DNA from 2 places in the Thermoanaerobacterium thermosaccharolyticum DSM 571 genome. Region 2 is predicted to be linked to the other one. Evidence: a T-box and tRNA genes for the amino acid it is inferred to sense, from the RefSeq annotation. Region 2 holds a T-box; the other holds one or more tRNA genes.

Region 1 (7,825 bases), 170 kb from region 2:
AGATACATCAGATGATGTCGATGAAAGACTTCATAAAGTCATGCAGGAATTAGGTCCTGATATTCTTTTAGCATTTTATGATCTTCCTAATATGACTGATGAGGAAAAAGAGAATGTTATAACTTTACTTGAAGGCATAAAAGCAAAACGAGAAAAGCAAAAGAAAAAAGAGTGAAAGTTAAAAATAATTCAAAATATTATATAGACAAATGGTTGTTATGGTGCACATTGTAATACATTAATATTCAATAAAGGAGCAGGAATGTGGGAGATCCTGCTCCTTTACATTTGTAATGATTTCTGATGCTACCAGCGAACACTGTGGGAATGTTTTTCTATAATATCATACTTATTTATTTTTTACTTTTCTCTACATTATTTAGAATTGTCAGTTTACAATTATAGTATCAGCTCCGGAAGTATATGAATAATATTATTTTCATTTCATCTGTCTTTGCAAAAAATATTATTGAATATTTTTAATAATCATGGTAAAATGTTCTTATACAAACATAAGTTTGTTTTTAAAAAAGGGGACAACCTATGTACCTTACTATGGCACAAAAAGCTAACAAATTGCTATTAAAATACAATATTGTAAATTTCCCTATTAATATCGACATAATTGAATACATAATCGAAAATGAGGGCCTGGAAATTGAATTTACAAGCTCTATCAAAAAAGCTGTAATAATTGATAATACAATTTATATGAATAAACCTGATAATATGTCCGATTATCGCTCTTTTGTCATTCATGAGTATGGCCATTATACATATCAATGTGGAAATATTGAATATCTGTCAAACAAAAATAAATATGAAATGAAAGCTCAAGCATTTGCCGCATACTTCCTAATGCCAATTGGTGTTTTCGAAAAGCATCTTGAATTAAACCAAAATGATTACGAACTCTCACACGACTTCGGAGTAACATTAGAACTGATAAAATTCAGAAAAGATTTAACAAAAGCTCTCATTGACAGCGGAGAATATAACTTATTAGTGTATAGCTTGTACTTTAATAAAAATGATGTTGATAACATAATAGATTATGAAAATATTTATTTATATCCTGATAATCCATATGAAGAATGCTATTTATAAAGGGGGCTATTAATGAAAGCAGCAGCATATTGCAGATTTAGTTCAGATAATCAAAGAGAAGAAAGTATCGATGCCCAATTAAGAGCAATAAAAGAATATGCAGAAAAAAATAATATTGAAATTGTAAAGATCTATGCTGATGAAGCTAAATCAGCAACAACCGATGATAGACCACAATTCCTTCAAATGATTAAAGATAGTGAAATAGGTATATTTAAAGCTGTAATAGTACATAAATTGGACCGTTTTGCCAGAAATAGATATGATAGCGCTTTTTATAAAAGACAGTTAAAAAAGAATGGAGTAATAATCATTTCTGTACTTGAACAATTAGATGATAGCCCTGAAAGCATTATTTTAGAAAGTGTTTTAGAGGGTATGGCTGAATACTACTCAAAAAATTTAGCACGAGAAGTCATGAAAGGTTTAAAAGAAAATGCTTTTAATGCGAAATTTAACGGAGGTATACCACCTCTTGGATATAAAATTGTAAATGGAGAATATCATATCAATAATGAAGAAGCTGAAGCTATAAAACTTATTTTTGACCTATATGCAAAAGGTTATGGCTATCGTCATATAATTGATGAACTAAATTTAAAAGGATATAAAACGAAAAATGGCAATAGTTTTTCTAAAAATAGTTTATATGGAATTCTAAGAAATGAAAAATATACCGGCAAATATATTTTTAATAAAGGCACAAAGACTAATCATAGAATAACAAAAGAAGACGTGATAATTATTGACAACGCTATTCCTGCAATCATTGATAAAGATTTATTTGAAAAAGTCCAAAAGAAAATAAACGAGCGGAAAATAGAACGAGGAGCCAATACTGCAAAAAGAACTTATTTATTATCTGGACTTGTCTATTGTGGTATATGTGGCTCTAAAATGGTTGGATGCTTAAGCCGTGGAAAATATGTCACATATAGATGCAATAGAAAAGATAGAACAAAGCAATGTACAAATAAAGATATAAACAAAGACAGATTGGAAGTTTTTATTGTAGAAGAATTAAATAAGAAGATATTTGATCCAGAAGTAGCACCAATATTAGCAAAACTCTTGAACGAAGAAAATCAAAAACTTAATAAAGAAAAATTTGAAAAAATAGCAGCATTGAAGAAAAATTATAACAAAATAGAGTCACAAATAAGAAACATTGTCGATGCTATCGCTGAAGGCATGTACCAACCAATTATGAAAGAAAAAATGAGGGAACTTGAAGACAAGAAAAACGAAATTCTCTATAGCCTTTCAGAAATAGAAAAGAAGAAAGAAACAAGTTTTATTACTCCTGAAATAATCATGGAAATATTCGATGCAGATAGAGAAGTAATTAATTCATCAAATAATCCACAAAAAATAAAAGAGGTACTGAAAAAATATATAAAAAAAGTCATCGTCCATCCAAACGAAATAAAATGTGAATTCTATTTCTGGATAGGAGATGATTTCCGTTCTTTGGAAGTAGCGGCGAGTGGAGTCGAACCACCGACACTGCGGGTATGAACCGCATGCTCTAGCCAACTGAGCTACGCCGCCATGTTTGGTTGCGGGGGCAGGACTTGAACCTGCGACCTCCGGGTTATGAGCCCGACGAGCTGCCAACTGCTCCACCCCGCGATGTATTATTCAATTGGTGCCGGAGACCGGAATCGAACCGGTACGAGCTTTAAAGGCCCGCAGGATTTTAAGTCCTGTGCGTCTGCCAGTTCCGCCACTCCGGCAATCACATTTATCAGCGACATCATTAATTATATTACATAAAACAGTATTAGTCAATACCCTTATGGATATATTATTTACACACAACGCTATTAATTATTTATCTTTACCATCATTATCTCTTATAAATTTTTCTACTACAGCACCTTCTAAATTATCCCACTCACTTACAGTAATGGAAGTGCAATTCAAAAGCTCCAATACCGTATAAACTATTATTGTACCTGCAACTATAATATCTGCTCTTTCGGGTTGCAAACCATTTAACAGCTTTCTTTCATTAAGGCTTAAAGACATCATTAAATCAAGCAGCCTTTTTATGTCCCCCTTTTTGAGCACATATCCATGGATCAATTCTCTCGAATATATCCTTAAATCCTGTGACATAGCTGCAAGCGTCGTTATCGTACCACCTATACCAACAATATCACGAGGTATGTCTTCGTTGTCGCCAATAAATGGTGTAAGCATATCAGTTACATAAAGCCTTATGTTATTGTACTCGTCAACCGAAATAGGATCGCTTTTTATAAATTTTTCCGTAAGTCTGACTGCACCAATGTCAAAACTTCTTTTTATAAGATCGTCTTTGAAATAAGAAAATTCAGTACTACCACCACCCACATCCAGTACCAGCACATCATTCTTTTTTATTCCATACGATGCCCCTAGATATCCATAAAGGCTTTCTGTCTCACCATCGACTATATCCACATCCAAACCAATATTTAACAGTTCATCAATAAAATAACTGGAGTTCTTAGCATCCCTTACGGCTGATGTGGCAAAAGCATATATGCTCTGTGCTTCGTAATTTTTCGCATCATCCAAATATTCTTTTATCGTGTTTACACTTCTTGCAATTGCATCATTACTTAATTTGCCGCTTTTAGAGACAGATTCACCAAGCCTTGTTATTTTTACATCCTTCTTTATTTGCCTAATTTCATTATTTTCCACATCACATATAAGATGACGTATTGAATTCGTTCCTATATCGATAACAGAGCACCTCATAATAGTCCTCCCAAATAAAAACCTTCGGGCTATACCCGAAGTTTTTAATAATTAGCGTTCCTTTTATAGCCGCCGCCTCTTCGCTTTGAATCAAAATTCTTCTTAAGCTGCTGCTGCCTTTCATCAGAGTCTTTTAAAAATTTCGATATTCTTTCTTCAAAAGATATGTTATTATTCCGATTGCTATAGCTTTCGTTATCATAGCCTTTACTATTTTTTGCAGGTTTTGGCTTTGGCAAAGCCTTTTTTATTGACAAGCTTATTCTTCCGCCCTTATCCATAGAAAGAATCTTTACTTTCACCTTGTCATTTTCTTTTAAAAACTCGTTGATGTCTTTAACATAGGTGTTAGCAACTTCTGATATATGAACTAACCCTGTTTTGCCCTCTGGTAATTGAACAAACGCTCCAAAATCTGTGATATTTAGAACAGTTCCTTCAACTACCTCTCCTACCTGAAATGGCATATAAATGTTTATCCTCCCTTTGATTTATTTGATTACTAATATGTTTATTATATATTAAAAAGTTCATTCTATCAAGCATCTTAAAAAATTCTTATTCTAATTTGACGAATCTTTGCTATCTTTAGCCGTATCTACGAACATAATCTCTCCTTTTTTTACAAGTCCTAATTTTTGTCTTGCCTCATTCTCTATAAATTCATTTGTCTTAATATATTTTATCTGATTATTTAATTTTTTATTCTCCTCTTCAGCAGCATTCACTTTAGAAGTAACCGCGTTTAACCTATTGTCTAAAATATTCAAAGTGATTTGTTGTTTAACGAACGTAAATGCGACATATGCGACAAAAAGAAGTAACAATATTGTTTTAAATTTAATTTTACTTCTTTCCTTCATAACTTCAACAGACCTTTCGAAGTATTTTTGTTTTTTATTGTTTTAAAAATATATTCGACATCGCAACTAAAAATCCTTTATTTTTTTTCTTAAAAATATTAAAATGTGATATTATGTTGTAAACTAGTGTGAAAGGTATGCCGAGCATTTTTGTGAAATATTTGATTGGCATAATCAGCATATTATATGCAACTATAAACGGATATGTTACAATTTTATATATCTTTATAAATATATTTTTTGCAATTCTATAAACAAGCAGCAATAGCTTTATAACAAAGTGGCTTAACAGTATATTGTATAAAAGTATACCAATTATGAATCCGAGAAATGAATAAAATCTTATTTCAGCATAGTTGCTTATGTATAAAAAAAATATGAAGACAATCGTTCCTAATATCCAAAAAATAATGTCTCCTATATCTGTCGCAATTCTCTTAGGTTTTAATATAATCCTTATGATCTTATATATATCGTATAAAATAGCAATTATTATGCCACCATATAACATGACAAGAAATGAATAAAGCTGACTTTGTACATTCATTACCATTTACATTATACCCCCTCATATTATATTATATTTATGTGAGATTTTGATATGATTCGTTTAATACGCCAACCAATATTTATATTAAATTTCCCTAAATCTCAATGCTTCAACTATTTTTCTTAAAAGTCATAATAAAATCTAAACAAAGGAGAAATTAAATATGAGTGTTGTATTTGTTTCAGGACATAAAAATCCAGATACTGATTCAATTTGTTCAGCAATAGCATACGCTGATTTAAAAAGGAAAGCCGATAAAATTGACGCTATTCCTGTAAGGCTGGGACCTATTAACAGAGAAACACAATTTGTATTAAACTATTTTAATGTAAAAGAACCACTATTGATAGACAATGTATTTACACAGGTTGGCGACATTGCTTATGATAAGCCTCTTACCATAAGTGAAAAAGCACCTATGTATGAGGCATGGAATGTATTATTAAATAATAACTCTAAAACTATAGTAGTAGTAGATGATGAAAATAAATTAAAAGGCATCGCTACTATGGGAGATCTTGCAAAAGCATACTTAACATCATCCCAAGAATTATCAAATTACAATATTCCTGTTGAGAATATTACAAAGACGCTAAATGGAAAAATAATCGTAAAAAATAAGGAATTCATAAGAGGTGATATAATCGTAGCTGCCATGCAGACAGAAAGCGTCGTAAGCAGAATAAAGTCAGGCATGACGCTGATTGTAGGAAATAGGGAAAATATTCAGTTGGAGTCCATAAGAAAAGGTGCCAAGACAATCATAATCACTGGAGGTGAAGAGCCGTCAAACGCAGTAATAAACGAAGCTAAAAAATTTAGTTCAACATTAATAGTCGTACCTTGCGATACATTTGACACTATAAAGCTAATAAATCAGTGCCTCCCTGTGTCCCTTATAATGATTAAAGACGATATTGTCACTTTTAAAGACAGTGATTACATAGACGACGTCAGACAAACCATGTTAAAATACAGGTACAGAAATTTCCCTGTTGTGGATGATGACGGAAAAATATTGGGACTTTTAGCAAGACGGCACATATTAGACTACGATAGAAAAAAAATAATACTTGTTGATCACAATGAATTATCACAAGCCGTAGATGGAATAGAAGATGCCACGATTCTCGAAATTATTGACCATCACAGAATAGGTGGCATTGAAACAAATCAACCAATACTGTTTAGAAACCAGCCTGTAGGCTGTTCTTCTACAATCATTAACAAGATATATGAAGAGAGAGGAATAACACCTGATAAACATATAGCAGGGCTTATGTGTGCTGCAATTCTATCGGATACGCTTGTATTTAAATCGCCAACATGTACCCCTGAGGATATAAGGGCCGCAAAAAAATTATCCGAAATAGCAGGAATTGATATAGAATCTTTCGGCAAAAAAATGTTTGAAGCCGGGACATCGCTAAAAGGTAAAACTGTAGATGAAATATTCTATATGGATTTTAAAGAATTTTTAATCGGAGACTTTAAAATTGGCATAGGACAGGTAAACACTCTGTCAAGTATTGGAAACCTTAAAAATGATCTTCTTAAATTTATGGAAGAAGAAAGGAAAAACAAAAACTTTGATATGCTATTGCTTATGCTTACAGATATTATAAACGAAGGATCTTTGTTTTTATTTGCAGGCAATCACAAAGATCTATTGGAAAGAGCATTCAATATAAGTATAGACGATAACAATTTTTACCTGCCGTATGTTATATCGAGAAAAAAGCAAGTTGTACCACCAATAGCAAAAGCGATAAACTCGAATTAGTTTATCGCTTTTGTCTTAGATAATCTATTATATCTCTAAAATTTTCAAAAGGTATGTATGAAATATTATTTTCTTCACAATATTTTTTAAGTACGTCTTTGGCAAACAACTTATCAGCATATCGTGATACGCAAATATCTGAGTAACCATCACCAATAAAAATAATTTCTGAACTTTCCCTTTTGTACTTTTTTAAAACTTCCAGCTTGCAAGATCCACATTTGTCACAATCAGGAGACGTATTAAATGACGCAACAATCTTGCCATCGCAAAAATCCAGCTTATTGCTGTAATAATCAATGTTTATATCATATTTTTTTAAAATAGTCTTTATATTAAAATCATACCCATCACTTACTATAATAATTTTATAACCACGGTCATTGCAAAAATCAATAAAATCTTTAAAATAACTGTCAATTTCTATATTGTCAAGCAGTGTTTTTAACTTTTTTTCATCCATGTCCATAAGTTTAAATGTCTCTAATGCACATTCTTCTGTGGTTATTTTGCCTTCTTCCCAGTCTTTTTCTATGTCCTGCCATCCATCCTTTGCAAAGGCCTTTACCATGGCATAGCACGTATCTTCCTTTGTTATCGTACCATCAAAATCGATAAGTATATAAGTATCCATGTAGCATCCCCCTTTAGATCATACACTATAATAATACATGATTTAGGGAACTACATCAATCATTATCTCACCTAAACATTCTGCTTAAAAATCCGCCAGATTTCCCAATTATTCCACTTCTATCACTGTATGTAATA
Region 2 (7,825 bases):
AAATGCCATCACTCCAGATACTGTTATAAACAATGTGAATTCAATGATCGATATAATTAGCTTTGAAAAAGCTATGTCAAAACCTCTTTGTGGCAGTGTAAACAAAAGATATCCTGTATTGCTGTACATATCTCTCTGATACAACATCACTCCTGATATAAGCACGGCTACAAAGCAGGCAAATCCAGCCATAAAAGATACAACGAATGGCAAGCCATGTGACCATGTATTATTTTTTGTTATAAGGTATATATTCAATAAAATCAAGGCAGCCAAAAATCCAAGATAATATTTATACCTTCCTAAAAACTCATACTTTATTAGTTTAATCATTATTCATACACCTCCCTGAAGATTTCATCAATAGATTTATTTCTTTCCATCCTTAATTCTTCGGCATTTCCTTTTAAAATAATTTCACCATCTGAGATAAATGCCACATCGTCAAAAAGCCTTTCAATATCTCTTACAAGGTGTGTAGATATAATCATTGAACTATCTTCGCGGATATTATCAATTATTGCGTCAATTATCTTTTCCCTTGTATTAGGATCTATTCCCCCAAGTGGTTCGTCAAAAATATACAGTTTCGCATTTCTTGAAAGCACAAGTGTAAGATTCAATTTTTCAAGCATTCCTTTTGAAAGTGACGTTACTTTATCATTTTCATCCAACATCATAAAATCCAGCAATCTCTTTGATTTTTCAATGTCAAAATCATCGTAAAAATCTTTAAAGAAATTTATTGCATCTCTAATCTTCATCCATTTATAGAGATAGTTTATATCAGGTAGATATGATACAATTAATTTTGTATAGATACCTGGTTCCTGACCGTCAATTAATATTTCACCAGATGTGGGCCTTAATATGCCTGCTGCAATCTTTATAAATGTCGTTTTTCCACTGCCGTTAGGACCTAAAAGGCCTAATATTTTACCTTCTTCCAACTCAATATTAATTCCTTTTAATGCCTTTTTGCTGTAATAATTTTTAGTAAGGTTTGCCGTTTTTAAAATTAACCCCATCAGTTGACCTCCTTTTTAAGATATTCCTTAATAATTTCGAGTATTTCATTTGAATTGAATCCTAAGCTTCTCATACCTGTTACAAATGACTCAACTATCTCTTTCGCCATTTCTCTTTTTAATGATGCAAGCTTTTCGGTATTTTCGGTTATAAATGTTCCCATGCCTCTTTGTGTATATGTGACGTTTTCCCTTTCAAGTTCTTGATAAGCTCTTTGAACAGTATTTGGATTCACTTTAAGGCTTTCGGCCATCTCTCTTACAGAAGGCAATTTATCTCCTCCATTTAATTTTTTTGTGACTATGTCCCTCTTTATCATATCCATAATCTGGATATAAATAGGCATTTTTTCATTGAATTCGACTTTCATGTTTCACCTCCATCGTGCTATCATAGTGCACTAATTAAATAGTACACTATGATAATATAAATGTCAATGTATTTTTTAAAAAAACTTATTGTAAGCTATAATACACATAAAAAAATAAGAGGGGCTTATGCCCTCCTATTTTACCTTTGCTCCGCTTTCTATGTCTTTATCTAAAGTTACAACAGTCAATTTACCTTCGTTTGATGCCGCCAAAATCATTCCGTATGATTCTATGCCTCTTAATTTTTTAGGCTCCAGATTTGCAACGAGGACGAGTTTTTTGCCTACAAGCTCTTCTATCTTGTAATGCAATGCAAGTCCTGATACAACTTGCCTTACCTCATCGCCAACTTTAAGTTTAAGCTTTAATAATTTATCAGCGCCTTCTACTTTTTCTGCTTCCAATACTTCTGCAACCCGCAAATCGATCTTTGCAAAATCGTCTATCTTGATGTAGTTTGTCTCTTCTTTTACCTCTGCTTTATTAGAAGATTCTTTTTCAGCTTCTTTAAGCTCTTTCTCCACATCAATCCTTGGAAAAATATTCTCCCCTCTTTTAACCTTCGTACCTGCTTTCAGTAAACCGAATTTAAGGCTAGCCCATGTTCTTAAATCATCGTCAATTCCAAGCTGTTCGTATATCTTGATAGGCGTATTTGGCATGAATGGCGTTATTAAAACTGCAACAAACCTCAATGATTCAACAAGGTTGTAAAGAACCGCCTTAAGCCTTCCTTTTTTACTTTCATCTTTTGCTAATACCCATGGCATCGTCTCGTCGATGTACTTATTTGCTCGTCCTACAAGCTTCCAGATTTCAGCAAGAGCATTTGAAAACTGCAGTCTGTCCATGTATCCTTCCACAATTTTTGGCAAATCATTTGCGATAGATATTAGCTCATCGTCAACATTATCTTTATCTGAAGCTTCAGGCACTACACCGTCGAAGTATTTTTCTACCATCGTAACAGTTCTGCTTAGAAGATTGCCAAAGTCATTGGCAAGATCTGAGTTTATCCTGGAAATCAGCGCTTCATTTGAAAATACGCCATCTGCCCCAAACGGGACCTCTCTTAATAAGAAATACCTTATAGCATCTACGCCGTACTTTGACACAAGCTCCTTAGGATCAACAACATTGCCTTTCGACTTTGACATCTTGCCACCATCCAGTATAAGCCAGCCATGGCCAAATACCTTCTTTGGAAGAGGCAAATCCAGCGCCATAAGCATTGCAGGCCATATAATGGTGTGGAATCTTACGATTTCCTTTCCAACAAGGTGCACATCTGCCGGCCAGTACTTTTTGAAATCTTCGTCGTGATCTGTAGAATACCCCAATGCAGTTATATAGTTGGAAAGGGCATCAATCCAAACATATACAACGTGTTTTGGATCAAATGGAACCTTTACGCCCCAGTCAAAGGACGTTCTGGATACGCACAAATCCTCAAGACCAGATTTTATAAAACTTACCATCTCATTCAACCTTGATTCTGGCTGTATGAAGTCTGGATGCTCTTCATAGTATTTAAGAAGTTTATCAGCGTAATTTGAAAGCTTAAAGAAATAGCTTTCCTCTTTAACAAGCTCTACAGGTCTGCCGCAGTCAGGGCAGTTTCCATCCACAAGCTGTTTCTCTGTCCAAAACGTCTCACAAGGTGTGCAATACCATCCCTCATATTCGCTTTTGTATATGTCGCCCTTTTCGTAAAGCTTTGTAAATATCTTTTGCACAATTTCTTCATGCTGCTTGTCAGTTGTCCTTATGAACTTATCATTGCTTATGTCCATTGTCTTCCACAAATCTTTTATCCACGCCACAATTTCATCAACATACTGCTTCGGCGTAACTCCTTTTTCTTTTGCCTTTCTCTGTATCTTCTGACCGTGCTCATCTGTACCTGTCAAAAACATCACGTCATAACCTGTCAGCCTTTTAAACCGAGCCATCGCATCTGCAGCAACAGTCGTATAAGAATGGCCTATGTGTAGCTTATCACTTGGATAATATATAGGTGATGTAATGTAAAACGTCTTTGCCATAAAAATCCTCCTCATCTTATAATTTTATTTTTAAGACGTAAAAAAACCCGCCTCCCACTAAGGGGCGAGTTTATTCGCGCTACCACCCTTTTCACATACGCCTCACGGCAGTATGCCTCGTAAAGTGCCATCACACTCTTACTCTGTAACGGGAAATCCCGCCAAAGCCTACTTAGCTTCAGCTTTGAAGCTCAAGGTCCATGTTCAAAAGTTCATTCTCTACTGGCTTTCACCTTAACCCAGCTCTCTTTAAGAGAAATTCCTTTCTACTCTTCCCTTCATTGCCTTTTTAATATATTATTTACATCATTACATAATAATATACTTTATTGCAAATGTATTGTCAACTATATTTTTTCCATCTTCATTCTCTCTTCTACAAATTTTACAGCATCATCTTTATTTTCAATATTGCCGTAAAACTGGTTTTTTCTTAGTTCGTACAATATTTGATTTAAAAGCTTATAATCTTTAAGATCAAAATTGACTATTATATCCAAAGGTGTAAGAAGTGGAGTTTTTGTTTTCTCATAGTCCATGTACCTTCTAAGCATATTCAATATAAAACTTCTATAGCAAGAAGCTTCATTTAAGCGACCTTGTCCCTTCATTGCAGCCACAACATCAGCCTGCGACAACAGTAAACATCCAATGGAATCATCTTCTAGATCAGAAAAAAATTTAAACATAGCCTTATTCGACATACCATTTACATAAATCGAAAATGGATTTGCATGATAGAGGACCATCTTTTTTATCAAAGACGATTCTTTTTTAGCCATTTTTAACCTTTTGGTTATACCTGATACAATTTTTTCTCCCTTTACATCGTGATTGAAAAACTGAATATGATTATCAGCATCAATATAAATTGCATCTTTCTTGCCAATTTCGTGAAACATAGCTGCAAGCTTTAATACATCTTTTAACTTATTTCCCGAAGAAAGGTCTTTACTGAGGTAAGATAAAATAACTTTTGTCATGTAAGAAGGAAATCTAAGCTCCTTTACTATATTTTCATATTCTTCAACTGTTTTAATCGAATGATACCATGAATCCAAAACCTGATAATAGCATCGCCCTAATTCCTTCATGTTTTTTATTTCAGGAAATATTGAATCGATTAAGCCCAGCTCGTCCATCATTTTTATATATTTAAATGATTCTGACGATTTTAATATTGCATATATCTCATTCATAATTCTTTCCGATGAAATTCTGCTAATCAGATTTGCCTTTTCTTTTATAAGATTCTTAGTGTCTTCTTCTATTGCAAATTTGTACTTGGAAGCAAATCTTACGGCTCTAAGCATCCTTAGCGGATCGTCATCAAATGAATTTTTGCTTACACATCTAATCTTTTTATTTTGAATGTCATATAGCCCTCCAAATGGATCTATTATCAAATTACTATCAAAAAAATCATTTAATCTCAGTGCCATTGCATTTATGGTGAAATCTCTATGTCCTAAATCTTCTTCTATATCTTCGCCTGTTATTTGTGTAAAATCCATCATGGTTTTTTCATACACAACTTTATACGTTCCTCTTTCTTCTGCATATGGGACAAAAGTTCCCCCAAGTTTTTCAGATACAAGCTTTGATATTGATGCAGCATCGCCTATGACAACAAAATCATAATCATTAATCTCTCTATTCAATATTCTATCCCTTATAGCACCACCTACAACATACACATTTTCAGAATAATCATCAAGTATACGTTTTATTCTATTTATTAATATCGCCATGTCAAGCATTCCCCTTAGTTTTTATAAGATATTATCATCTCTAGTATACCAAATTTTAAGAAGTAAACAAGCTAAAAAAACAATCTGCTGTAAAAAACCGATGAAAGTATTGCAATTATATCTGCAGCAATTCCTGCTATTATGGAATGCCTCATTTTTTTTACACCTACAGATCCAAAATAAACTGCCAAAACGTAAAATGTTGTCTCCGTTGAACCGTACATAACAGAAGCAAGCTTTGCTGTAAAGGAATCAGGACCTTTTGACTTGATTAATTCAGTAGCTATGCCTAATGCACCACTTCCTGAAAGAGGCCTTATAAGAGCCAGTGGTATAACTTCTGATGGCATTCCTATTCTGGATGTAAAAGGCTCAATAAGTTTTGCAAATCCGTCTAATGCACCTGACGACCTTAAAACACCTACAGCCACCAGCATTGCCAGCAAAGCCGGAAATATTTTTGTCATCGTATTGATTCCATCTTTTGCACCATCAACAAACACTTCATACACTTTAACATGCTTAATAAGCCCATACAATGGAATTATCAACAAGACTACCGGTATAATCAGCTCCGATATTATTTTCAGCATAAAATATCACTCCTTAAAAAGTGATGATTTCTCCAATGTCTTTACAACTATAATGCCAGCAATTAAAGCCGTAACACTAGAAAAAAGACCTACAACAACAAAGTCCGCAGGATTTTTGGCACCTAAAGATGCCCTTACTCCTATCATTACAGCAGGTAGTAACTGAACTGATGCCGTATTTATAACAAGAAAGGTGCACATGGAATTTGATGCAACATCTCGATTATTTAACTCTTGAAGATACTCCATTGCCTTTATGCCAAAAGGTGTCGCAGCATTGCCTAACCCCAGCATGTTGGCCGATATATTCATAATCATAGCACCAATCGCTGGATGATCTTTAGGCACTTCCGGAAAAAGTTTTATAATTACTGGCTTCAATAGCCTCGAAAGTATATCCATAAGACCTGATTTTTCAGCAATCTGCATGATGCCAAGCCATAAAGACATTATGCCTATTAATCCGATAGATATCGTAACAGCCGACTCAGACGAATCAATAATAGCTTTAGATACCTCTCCCATTCGGCCGTTTATTATGCCTATTACTACACCAATTCCTATCATAAAAAACCAAATATAATTTATCAATTGTATCTCCTCCATTCTATAAAAATTTATGTTAATTTTAAAAAAAAATGCCAATAAAGTATTGACTTATTTTGCAAAACTTGGTATTATTAGATATGCGAAGAATTTGTCGAATTTTGTAGTTTTAGGAGGGGAGAGTAATGTTGAAATCTACAGGAATAGTTCGAAAAGTTGATGAACTTGGAAGAGTCGTCATCCCTATCGAGCTTAGAAGGACACTGAATATAGCCGAAAGAGACGCTCTCGAAATTTATGTAGATGGTGAGCAGATTGTACTTAAAAAATACGAACCTGCGTGCATTTTTTGTGGCAATGCAGAAAACGTCGTAAATTACAAAGGCAAGAACATCTGCAAGAACTGTCTTGATGACATTAAAAAAAGCGAATAAATAAAAAAATAATAGAAGTTTACCTTCTATTATTTTTTTATTCTTCTATTTCATTCTTGTTGTAGGGCTCTATATGAACAATAACCTCCGTAACACCCGGTATCTCCTTTTTAAGCCTCTCTTCTAGCTGACTTGCTATGTCGTGAGCATCAATTATGTTCTCGCTAGGATCTACCATGATATGGAGATCTATATTTATATCATCTTCTCGTCCTCTGCTTCTTATTTGATGGCACGACAAAACCCCTTTTACACTGACCGCAATATCGTGAATTTTTTTTGAATCCACCACTACTCTATCACACAAGATGTCAGAACTGTGCTTTATTATTTCTATGCCGGCTTTTATAATAAAGATTGATATAACTACAGACATGATAGGATCAATATAAGTCGGTATTCCAACTTTTAATGCAATAAGCGTTATGAGTACAGACACAGATACGTAAATATCGCTTTTAGTGTGAAGCGAATCTGACACGAGTATATCACTTTTTAGCTTAACACCCTGCCTGTACTCATAGGTAAACACAAATATGTTTATAAGCAGCGTCACAATCATTATTATAAAACTGTCTAAAGTAATTTTGGGAACGACAGGATTTAAAAATCTGCTGTAGGCTTCCTTTAGTACGTTGTAGCTGACCACAAAAAGCATAATAGATATAAAAATGGACGAAAATGTCTCAAACTTTTTATGCCCATACGGATGCTCTTCATCCTCCGGCTTTGATGCAAGATATATGCCCACAAGCCCGACTATATTGCCTGAGCTGTCTGATAGAGAATGATATCCGTCAGCCACCATACTAGCACTTTTTATATACATGCCGTATAAAAGTTTAGCTAAAGCCACCATTACATTTAAGATCAATATTAGCATTAAGACCTGTTTAACTTTTTTAAATGAATTCATTATAAAACCGCCTTTTCAGTATCAATTGAAAATATTTAATATAATACATATTATATGCTTAAACTTAAAAATATGCAATATATTAAGCATTTTTTATTTTTGAAATTATTGATTATCATTATCAATTGATACTGAGATAC

What was found. A T-box is a leader RNA that pairs with one kind of tRNA and senses whether it is charged. The one in region 2 lies ahead of metG (methionine--tRNA ligase), so its partner is inferred to be a tRNA-Met.
Region 1: it has a tRNA-Met gene. The T-box ahead of metG (methionine--tRNA ligase) is inferred to sense a tRNA for this amino acid. The anticodon was not compared.

What each region holds. Positions count from the first base shown of each region.
Region 1 covers NC_014410.1:263,867-271,691, reverse strand. Annotated here, with positions in the region: gene TTHE_RS01360 (helix-turn-helix domain-containing protein) at 1-175, shown strand, start outside; gene TTHE_RS01355 (ImmA/IrrE family metallo-endopeptidase) at 556-1,107, shown strand; gene TTHE_RS13855 (recombinase family protein) at 1,120-2,625, shown strand; tRNA gene TTHE_RS01350 (tRNA-Met) at 2,585-2,658, opposite strand; tRNA gene TTHE_RS01345 (tRNA-Met) at 2,664-2,739, opposite strand; tRNA gene TTHE_RS01340 (tRNA-Leu) at 2,754-2,843, opposite strand; gene TTHE_RS01335 (Ppx/GppA phosphatase family protein) at 2,938-3,858, opposite strand; gene TTHE_RS01330 (S1 domain-containing RNA-binding protein) at 3,903-4,325, opposite strand; gene TTHE_RS01325 (FtsB family cell division protein) at 4,422-4,721, opposite strand; gene yabQ (spore cortex biosynthesis protein YabQ) at 4,756-5,274, opposite strand; gene TTHE_RS01315 (putative manganese-dependent inorganic diphosphatase) at 5,435-7,054, shown strand; gene TTHE_RS01310 (MtnX-like HAD-IB family phosphatase) at 7,056-7,688, opposite strand; gene yabP (sporulation protein YabP) at 7,756-7,825, opposite strand, start outside.
Region 2 covers NC_014410.1:98,325-106,149, reverse strand. Annotated here, with positions in the region: gene TTHE_RS00525 (ABC transporter permease) at 1-333, opposite strand, end outside; gene TTHE_RS00520 (ABC transporter ATP-binding protein) at 333-1,028, opposite strand; gene TTHE_RS00515 (GntR family transcriptional regulator) at 1,028-1,399, opposite strand; gene metG (methionine--tRNA ligase) at 1,535-3,445, opposite strand; T-box leader at 3,503-3,736, opposite strand; gene TTHE_RS00505 (CCA tRNA nucleotidyltransferase) at 3,793-5,196, opposite strand; gene TTHE_RS00500 (spore maturation protein) at 5,268-5,789, opposite strand; gene TTHE_RS00495 (nucleoside recognition domain-containing protein) at 5,796-6,380, opposite strand; gene TTHE_RS00490 (AbrB/MazE/SpoVT family DNA-binding domain-containing protein) at 6,521-6,769, shown strand; gene TTHE_RS00485 (cation diffusion facilitator family transporter) at 6,807-7,685, opposite strand.